3 regions of the Sulfitobacter sp. M13 genome follow, and region 2 is predicted to be linked to each of the others. Evidence: riboswitches for the same ligand, from Rfam matches in the RefSeq annotation. Region 2 holds a riboswitch; each other region holds the start of a gene.
The links. Region 2 has a riboswitch for cobalamin ahead of bluB (5,6-dimethylbenzimidazole synthase). Riboswitches for the same ligand answer to the same signal wherever they lie in the genome.
Positions count from the first base shown of each region.

Region 1: it holds a riboswitch for cobalamin, as region 2 does, so the genes downstream of both, ACVBAU_RS15865 (energy-coupling factor ABC transporter permease) here and bluB (5,6-dimethylbenzimidazole synthase) in region 2, are expected to answer to the same signal.
Region 3: it holds a riboswitch for cobalamin, as region 2 does, so the genes downstream of both, ACVBAU_RS15800 (DUF1636 family protein) here and bluB (5,6-dimethylbenzimidazole synthase) in region 2, are expected to answer to the same signal.

Region 1 is NZ_CM130281.1:3,273,595-3,276,868, forward strand. Features, by position in the region: gene ACVBAU_RS15855 (cobyrinate a,c-diamide synthase) at 1-916, shown strand, start outside; gene cobA (uroporphyrinogen-III C-methyltransferase) at 913-1,629, shown strand; cobalamin riboswitch at 1,656-1,871, shown strand; gene ACVBAU_RS15865 (energy-coupling factor ABC transporter permease) at 1,944-2,627, shown strand; gene cobF (precorrin-6A synthase (deacetylating)) at 2,686-3,274, shown strand, end outside.
Region 2 is NZ_CM130281.1:1,067,121-1,070,394, reverse strand. Features, by position in the region: gene ACVBAU_RS05085 (hypothetical protein) at 100-1,098, opposite strand; gene bluB (5,6-dimethylbenzimidazole synthase) at 1,326-2,006, opposite strand; cobalamin riboswitch at 2,057-2,234, opposite strand; gene ACVBAU_RS05075 (hypothetical protein) at 2,270-3,001, opposite strand.
Region 3 is NZ_CM130281.1:3,260,457-3,263,730, reverse strand. Features, by position in the region: gene cobN (cobaltochelatase subunit CobN) at 1-83, opposite strand, end outside; gene cobW (cobalamin biosynthesis protein CobW) at 90-1,124, opposite strand; gene ACVBAU_RS15800 (DUF1636 family protein) at 1,121-1,501, opposite strand; cobalamin riboswitch at 1,596-1,813, opposite strand; gene ACVBAU_RS15795 (cobyric acid synthase) at 1,980-3,274, shown strand, end outside.

The DNA.
Region 1 (3,274 bases), 1.1 Mb from region 2:
GGCCACCGCGCTTGGGTTCAAGACGATGCGGCCTGATGTGCATGTCGCGGGTGTGGTGCTGAACAAGGTCGCCAGCCCCCGCCACGAGGCGCTGCTGCGCTTGGGGATGGAGCAGGTCGGCATGCCTGTTCTGGGCGCGCTGCCCCGTCAGGGATCGGTCGCGCTGCCGGAACGCCACCTCGGCCTCGTGCAGGCCGAAGAACAGCCAGAGCTGATGAAGCTGCTCGATGCCGCGGGCGATTTTATTGCCGAGCATATCGACCTTGATCTGATCGTTTCTGTCGCCGAGGGGCGCAGTATTCCCGACGGGCCAGACGTGTTGCCCCCGCCCCCCGGTCAACGGATCGCCTTGGCCCGGGATGCCGCGTTCTCGTTTATCTATCCGCATCTTCTGGATCACTGGAAGGCTGCGGGCGCGCAGGTTCTGCCGTTCTCGCCGCTGGCTGACGAAGCGCCTGATGACAGCGCCGACATCTGCTGGCTGCCCGGCGGCTACCCTGAATTGCACGCGGGTCGTCTTGCCGCTGCCGCGCAGTTCCGCGACGGCTTGCAACAGTTTGCCACGACGCGTCCCGTGCATGGGGAATGCGGGGGGTATATGGCGATGGGGGCCGGATTGGTCGACAAGGAAGGCGTGCGGCATCAAATGGCAGGGCTTCTGGGCCTGGAAACCAGCTATGAAAAACGCAAGATGCATTTGGGCTACCGGCTGGCCACCCTGAACGAACCCGGCCCCGGATATGACGCAGGTGCACGGTTGCGCGGTCATGAGTTCCACTATTCCACCATCCTGTCGCAGCCCGATACACCGCTGGCGCGAGTGGTCGATGCCAATGGTGCCGAAGTGCCTGAAACCGGATCGCGGCGCGGCCATGCCACGGGTACGTTCTTTCACCTGATCGCGGGGGCATCATGACGGGTTTTGTGTCTTTCGTTTCCTCTGGTCCCGGTGACCCCGAGCTGCTGACCGTCAAGGCGGTGAAGCGGTTGCAAGAGGCCGAAGTCGTGCTGTTCGACGATCTGTCGGCGGGTCCGATCCTTGAACATGTCTCGGTCGAGGCGGACTTGATCGGGGTTGGCAAACGCGCGGGCCGCCAGTCGCCGAAACAGGACCATGTCAGCCGCCTGCTGGTCGAACATGCGCTGACCGGCGCGCGGGTTGTGCGGCTCAAAAGCGGCGACGCGGGCGTGTTTGGACGGCTTGAGGAAGAGCTCACCGCGCTGAAAGAGGCGGGTGTCGCCTTTGAAATCATCCCCGGTGTGACGGCGGCATCTTCTGCGGCGGCGGCGGCGATGATCCCGCTGACGCGGCGGCTGACCGCGCGGCGCGTGCAGTTCATCACCGGCCACGGGGAATCGGGGGCTTTGCCGGACGATCTGAACATGGCGGCGCTGGCCGACCCCACAGCAACCACGGTCGTCTATATGGGCCGCCGCACCTTTGCCGGTTTCGCCGCGCGGTTGATCGAGGCGGGTCTGCCCGGATCGACCCCTGCCCTGCTGGCCGAGGCGGTATCGACCCCCGATCAAAAGCTGAGCCGGCACACTGTTGAAAGCCTTGCCAATCTGCCGCTGGATCCCGCAACGTCAGCGCCTGCTCTCATCCTATACGGACCGCTGAGCGAATAGACCGCTTGACAAAACCGGCCTGAAAATGACCACCTAATCTGGACGGTTCCCCGTGCGCTTTTGGGCAAACGGGGTGAAAAGGGAATACGGTGCGGTGCCAACGCAAAGGTGCCTAATCCGGAACTGCCCCCGCACCTGTAAGTGAAGAGCAACCCGCATTGCCACTGGGCCAATCAGCCTGGGAAGGCGCGGCGCGCATGGACGCACAAAGTCAGGAGACCTGCCGTCAAGGGGATGATCCCCGATCCAACTGGCTGCCTTTCGGGGCGGCTTTCACATCATGCCGTCGGGAAAGACGGCAAGGAGACCTGAACATGCATATCGAACCCGAAGTCGTGACCGGCGCAAAGCTGGTCCTGTCCTATGGCACCGCCGCCGGTGCTGCGGCGTATACCGCGAAAACCGCGATGGACTCTGTCCGTGAAAAAGGCGTCGTGCCTTTTGCCGGCGGGGCCATCGTTGCCACCGCGTTGACCTTTGTCTTTTTTCAACTCTTCCCGCATTTCCCCGTGGGCGTGAGCGAAGTGCACCTGATCCTTGGATCGACCCTGTTTTTGCTGTTCGGCGTGGCCCCTGCTGCTGCCGGTCTGGCGCTAGGTCTGCTGGCGCAGGGCATGTTCTTTGCCCCCATCGATCTGCCGCAATACACAATGAACGTCACCACGCTGCTGGTGCCGCTGTTCATGGTATCGGCGCTGGCCAAACGGATCATCGCGCCCAACACCGCCTATGTTGACCTGACCTATGTCCAAGCGCTGAAGCTGTCGACAGCGTTTCAGGCGGGCGTTGTGGGCTGGGTTGCGTTCTGGGCGATCTATGGTCAGGGTTTTGCCGCGAGCAACATCGCCGCTGTCGTCAGCTTTGGCGGGGCGTATATGATGGTCATCCTGATCGAGCCGCTGGTCGATCTGGCCGTGCTCGCCGCAGCCAAGACCCTGCGTGATGTTGCAGGCAGCGCAGTGTTCACCAAGCGTCTGACCCAATCCGCCGCTGAATAACCCAAGACCAGACGCGGCCCCTTCCCTTCGGGTCGCGTCACACTTCCGGAGCCATAAGATGTTTACGCTTTCACTGATCGGCATCGGGTCCGGCAACCCCAAACACCTTACCTTGCAGGCCATCGACGCGCTGAATGCCTGTGATGTGATCCTGATCCCGTCCAAGGGCGCGGGCAAGGATGATCTGGCCGGTCTACGCCACGAGATTTGCGCGCAGGTGCTGCACGCGGGCGGGCCGGATATTCATGAATTCACGCTGCCAAAACGCGACGCGGACAACCCCGACTATCAGGCCGGCGTGCACGATTGGCACGATGCCATTGCGCAGGTCTGGCTGGCCGAAATGCAGCGCGCACTGCCCCAAGGTGGGCGCGTGGGTTTTCTGGTGTGGGGCGATCCGTCGTTGTATGACAGCACGCTGCGCATTGCAGAGCGTTTGCAAAAGGTGGTGCCGCTTAGCGTCGATGTCGTGCCCGGCATCACATCGCTGCAGGTATTGACGGCGGGCCATGCGATCGCGCTGAACACCATCGGCAACCCCGTCATGATCACTACCGGACGGCAGCTGCGCGATCACGGCTGGCCCGAGGGCGTCGATACCATCGCCGTCATGCTTGACGGGACCTGCGCGTTCGAGGTGCTGCCAC
Region 2 (3,274 bases):
ACCGGCTACTGTGCCGTGCACACTCTCGCGAATCGCCGATGGAATAAAAAAACCCCGACCACTTGTGCAGCCGGGGTTTCAATTTTCACGTTATGCGGATTAACCGCGGTATGTCAGACCGGCAAACAAGCGGCCTTGGTCGCGGTGACGGCCACCGTGGACAGACCCTGCAACCGATGCGACACCGGCGATCAACGACGCAGCAGCCAGAACGAAGGCTGTCAGAATGGCCGCGTTACGGGCCGCCTGAGCTGCGTCGATTGCAGCTTCTTTCGCCGCTTCAGCAGCTTGCTCGGCTTCGGCCTTGGCTGCGGCGATTGCCTCTTCGGCCTCTTGGCGCGCTTCCTGCGCTTCGGTCACGACCGTATCGACACGTTTCTTCGCCTGTGCTTGTGTCAGATCGGTACGTGCAGCGACGGCACCGGCAAGATAGGTCCGATCCTCTTCGCTCACTTCACCCGTGCGGTAGACATTTGCCATGATGCTGGCTGTCTGCTGTGCCAGCTCTTCTGGATCAGCGGTGGTCGGGTTAACCTGATTTGGACGCAAAAGCTGGTTCGACAGATAGTCGGTCGGATCATTCTTTGCCTCGTCCGGAATCGCCGCACCAGCAGCATCAGCCAGACCAGCTGCAGCACCGCCCACGGCAGAGCCCGCAGCTTCGACAACAGTACCGGCTGCTTTGCCTGCACCAGCAGCAACATTGCCTGCGGTGTTGGCGGCAAATGTAAAGGCAGTGGACAGCATAACGGCAGTGATAACCGACCCGAGGCCCCAAACAACCAGACCATTGATCCCGTCACGTGCAGTCACTTCGTCTTCCGTCGCGCTTTCAACACGGCGGCGCATACGGCCAGCGATATAGCCCCCTGCTAGGTAAGACGCGATCAGCGTGATCACCAGCCACAGCGCCGTCAGCACCAGTTCAAGTGTGGAAGAATTGTCTGTCCCGTCCAGCGTGATCGACGACAGGCCAAGCGCCGCGCCAAAGCTGGTCAGCAACAGGCCAATGGCCACAGCGACAACGGTACCTGCGAAAATTGCAGGCCAGTCGACATATGATCCGTCGGGTGTTTTGTCAGTAAGTGTCGTATTCATGTAATTGCCTCCCCGGCATTGAATTACGCTAGGCCGATGAGCGAAAGAACCGCCATGACAACAACCACAAGACCTACGAGATAAATGATACCGCCCATTTGAAATAATCCTCTGTTAGCGCCCGCGCGACATACGCAGGCTTCAGAGGGGGAACGTCATGGAACCGGCAAAGTTCCGCCAGTTGCTCAAATATTCGACGTGTCCCATGACACAGGGGGAATACCCGCCTAGGGGTCACCCTGCCATTTGCCGTCAAAGATCATTTCGTCCACGGGGAGCCGCTTGCTCCAGCCCTTCACCTCAAGCTCGGGCGTTTGATACATCTCGTCGACGTGCCCCAGACACAGGTAGCCGACGATCTCTATGCGGTCGGGGATACCCAGCAAGCTGCGCAAATCCGCATCGTGGAACACGCTGACCCACCCCATGCCGATGCCTTCGGCGCGCGCGGCAAGCCAAAGGTTCTGGATCGCGCAGACGGTGCTATAAAGGTCCATACTTTGATTGTGGGTGCGGCCCAGTACCACCTTGCCGCCGCGGCTGCGATCACAGGTCACGCATATATTGACGGGAGCCTTGCGTATGCCTTCGAGCTTGAGCGACCGGTAGGTCGTCTGCCGATCCCCCTCAAACATCTGGGCGGCTTCCTCGTTCGCGGTGTTGAAGGCCTGCCAGACCTGATCGCGCGCCTGCTGGTCGCGGATCACGATGAAATTCCACGGTTGTGACAGGCCGACCGAGGGCGCGTGGTGCGCGGCGGTCAAAATTCGGTGCAGGACATCGTCTGCAACGGGATCGGGCAAGAACTGATCGCGCACATCACGGCGGGTAAAGATTGCCTTGTACACGGCGTCGCGTTCAGCATCTGAGAAAGGCGCGGCGGGTGCCAGCGCGGACGATATCGGCATTGTTCATTCCCCAACAATACATTTCTGCGCCTATCCCGCTGTCCACGCGGGGCAAGCTGTACTGTCTGGCCGGTCTTCTGACTTAGGGTCGTCTGGTCTGCACGCCTTCCCGGATATCTCCAGTGGCCTAGGCGCAAACCATCCCCATTACAGCGTTGGGCACGTGCAGGACTTTCACCCGCTTCCCGATTCTTCCGCCACGCGGACACCAGACCGTCCTATTGGGCCACGGCTATCCGCCCGGAACAAGCCCTATCGCGGGATCAGCTGCGTTTGGTCGCGAAAATCTTTCTCATGACGGCGTCAAACTCGTTCCATGAAATGACCGCCTTATTGCCGGCATAGCCGTGATAATAGGACCGCCCGCTAGCAGTGGGAAACCCGGCCCAGATACGCGCAAGGTTTTCCATAAAGCGGTGGCGGCTGATCTCGCCCTTCTTGAAGGACACGAACCCTGCATCGGCCAAGAGAATATCCGCCAGCCCGTCCTGCAGCTTTGGCGTAAAGCGGTCGTTTTTGCTGAGCCCTGCCTGACGCACAAGGCTGCGCAAGGTGGCAGGTATGAACTGATACCGCCCAATGGCGTGTTGCTGTCCGGGTGTGCGGTCGATCCAGCGATAGATTTCGCCGATGGTCATCTGTGTCGGGCGCTGCGGCGGCAGGCGCTTGGCCCCGTACTGCACGGCGTCGTACCCTTTGGGGCCGGCCTCGGCCCAAGCAATGAGGCTTTTGAGGTCAGCCGCAGTGCTGACACCGCTGAACGCCTGAAAGGAACGGCTGCGGCTGCTGATGGTGGGGGTACGAGCCTGCGCTTTGGGCTGGACCTTGTGGCGCAGTTTGATCTGCCCCTGTCCCGCGGATTGCATGGCGTTAAACGAAATATCGCTTTGCATGGCCGACCGGGCCCCCGAGAGGCTGAAACTATCAGCGCTGGCAGCGGTGGCGGCCATCAGTGCGGCCGTGGCAAGAATTGGCAGTGTGTGTGTAACTTTCATGTCATCCCCCATGATGAAAAATTGTCATGGACCTATCGTGACCGCTGACGGCTGCGCTTTCATTTGCGCAAGCAGGTGGGTCGGGGGCATCGACGGATAGGGGGCGGTATCTTTTGGGATAGAGGGCTATCCCGCCGTGCGGTTGCCCCCTTCGTTCAGACGGGATTTGGCGGCGCGACACGTCAGACCGCCCGCCGCGAACGTCTGGCACCCAAACAGGGGATTCGCGGTAAATCGGGGTAAAAACGTATACCCCATGACCCCCTTCCGAGC
Region 3 (3,274 bases), 1.1 Mb from region 2:
ACCAGATCCGCCGGCGTCTGCCCCAAGTCTTGGGGCAGGTCGCTTTGATCCAGTCCGTGGCTTTCGCGAAAGACGACATGCATGGCAGTTTAGCCCTCTAGCACCGCGCGGATCGCGGCTTCGTTCACGTGATCATGCTCTGCGATCACGACCAGCTGGCTGCGGCGCGGCGTGTCCCCCCAAGGGCGGTCGAACTGGCTGCGTACACGTTCGCCCACGGCCTGCACCAACAGACGCATCGGTTTGTCCTGCACAGCGATATAGCCTTTGACGCGCAGGATTTTCTGTTCGCGCGCCAGCCGCAGCACGGCGGCCTCAAGCGTGGCGACATCGGCGACTTCGCCCATGTCGATCACAACGCTTTCGAAATCGTCATGCTCGTGGTCATCATGCCCGTCGTGGTGGCTGGGGCGTGCGTCGATGTCATCCTCGGCGGCGGCTTCGAGCCCCAGTACAACGCGCGGGTCAATCACGCCTTCGGTCATCGGAATGATCGGCAGCTTGCGCGGCGCGTGGGCCTCGATCACCTTGCGCGCGGCTTCTACGCCTTCGGGGCCCGCCAGATCGGCCTTGGACAGCAGCACGATATCGGCGCAGGCAATCTGGTCCTCAAAGACTTCGGACAGCGGCGTTTCGTGATCCAGACTGTCATCCGCGTCGCGCTGCGCAGCGATGGCATCCAGATCGGGGGCGAACTGCCCGCTCGCCACGGCTTCTGCATCGGCAAGGGTGATCACGCCGTCCACGGTGATGCGCGACCGGATTGCGGGCCAGTCAAACGCCTTGAGCAAGGGTTTGGGCAGCGCAAGGCCGGAGGTTTCGATCAGGATGTGATCCGGCGTTTGCGGCAAAGCCATCAACGCCTCGATCGTGGGGATAAAGTCATCGGCCACGGTGCAGCAGATGCAGCCGTTCGCCAGCTCGACGATGTTCTCGGCGGGGCAGTTGTCGATCGCGCAGGATTTCAGGATATCGCCATCCACACCGGCGGTGCCGAATTCATTGACCAGCACGGCCAGACGCTTGGAGCCCGCATTTTCCATCAGGTGACGGATAAAGGTGGTTTTGCCGGCACCCAGAAAACCGGTGATCACGGTGACGGGAATTTTGGTAAGGTTGGTCATTCGGTAGGCTCCTGTGGGGGAATGCGAGCAATGGATTGTTTGCGGAAAACCACGGGGCGTTCACGCCAGGGTACCACGCCGTCGGTGGTCTGGGCATAGGCGGAGACGCCGTTCACGATGTCGGACAAATGGGCGTCGGTGTCGAGATCGCCGTACACATAGGTCCAGCGTGACGGACCGCCCGACAGAACCATCGAACAGCCCCGCGAACAGGCCGACAGACATTCGGCACCGCGCAGTTGCACACCGTCAGGCAGTTGCCCCGACAGCGCGTCAAACAGCTGTTGGCCGGGGCGCGGCGCGTCCTCGGGGGTGATCTGACCTGCGCGGCAGGTGGTGCAGATGGTGACGGTGACCGGTTGATCCGTGGTGGTCATATCTTGCCTCATACGTCGATGGGCCAAGGGGGATCGCCAGCAGCGAACGACATGCGAACAGCGTTCTAGGCCAGTCGCGAAACACCCCGTTCGCCCGTTACAAACTATGCTGGCAGGTCTCCCGGCTTGCGGATCTAAGGCAGCTTGCCTTGCAACTTTTCACCTTCCCAGCCATCGGGCCAGTGGTTGAAAGGTCTCTCCGGTCACGGTCGCGGGGGCGGCTGCGCTTGGCGCTGACCCAAGGCTGGATCAATGCGTATCGCGTTCCCTCTTCGCCTGTCTGGGACAGGAACCAACATACGCCCTGCATTGGTCATTTGCCCGCCTCTGTCAAGCAGCGGCTGTCATAACGCGGGGGCCAAACCCGCTTTGCGCGGATTTTACCGCGACCGCCCCCCCGTGCCGGCGCGCTGCGGATGCTTGACGGGATCATCGCAGGCTGACACCAAGGGCTGCAAGAAAAACACGAGGTTCCGCCATGCCCACCCGCGCTATCATGATCCAGGGCACCGGGTCGAATGTGGGGAAATCCATGCTGGTGGCAGGGCTGTGCCGCGCCGCGACGCGCCGCGGTCTCTCTGTTGCGCCGTTCAAGCCGCAGAACATGTCGAACAACGCCGCCGTCACCGACGATGGCGGAGAGATTGGCCGCGCCCAGGCCTTGCAAGCGATTGCCTGCGGACGGCCCCTATCGGTGCATATGAACCCCATTTTGCTGAAACCGGAAACCGACAGCGGGTCACAGGTGATCGTGCAGGGACACCGCCACAGCACCCTGCAAGCGCGCGATTTCAGCAAGGCCCGCGCAGGGCTGATGGCCCCCGTGCTCGAAAGTTTCGGTATCCTCGGACAAAGCGCCGATTTGATTATCGTCGAAGGGGCGGGCAGCCCGGCTGAAACGAACTTGCGCCAGAACGACCTCGCTAACATGGGCTTTGCCCGCGCCGCAGGCGTGCCTGTCGTGCTGGCCGGCGATATCAATCGTGGCGGCGTCATCGCCCAGATCGTCGGCACGCAGGTGGTCATGGACCCGGAAGATGCAGCGATGATCACCGGCTTTCTGGTCAACAAGTTTCGCGGCGATGTCAGCCTGTTCGACGAGGGATACCGCGAGATTGAACGCCGCACCGGCTGGACCGGTTTTGGCACCCTGCCATGGTTCGCCAATGCACATCTGCTGCCCGCCGAAGACGCGGTGGACCTGTCGCGTGCCCCATCGGCGGGCGGTTTCCACATCGTCTGCCCGATGCTGTCGCGCATCGCCAATTTCGACGACCTTGACCCGCTTGCGGCAGAGCCGTCGGTGCGCTTGACCATGGTGCCCCCCGGTACGCCGCTGCCCGCCGACGCCGATCTGGTGATCCTGCCGGGCACGAAATCCACCCGCGGCGATCTCGCATTTCTGCGCGCTCAAGGGTGGGACATCGACCTATATGCCCATGTGCGGCGCGGCGGCGCGGTGTTGGGAATTTGCGGCGGCTACCAGATGCTGGGCCGGTTTATCGAGGATCCGCAGGGCTTTGAGGGACCTGCGGGCCGCGAAGAGGGGCTGGGCCTGCTGGATGTCGAAACCCGCATGGCACCGGACAAGACCCTGACCCGCGTCACCGCAGACCACACCGCGACCGCCACGCAGATCGACGGCTATGAAATCCACATCGGCCACACCTTGGGGCCCGATTGCACCACCCCGTTCTCGCGCATCAACGGTGTGCCAGACGGGGCAGGGTCGCGCGACGGCAAGATCAGCGGTACCTATCTGCATGGGCTGTT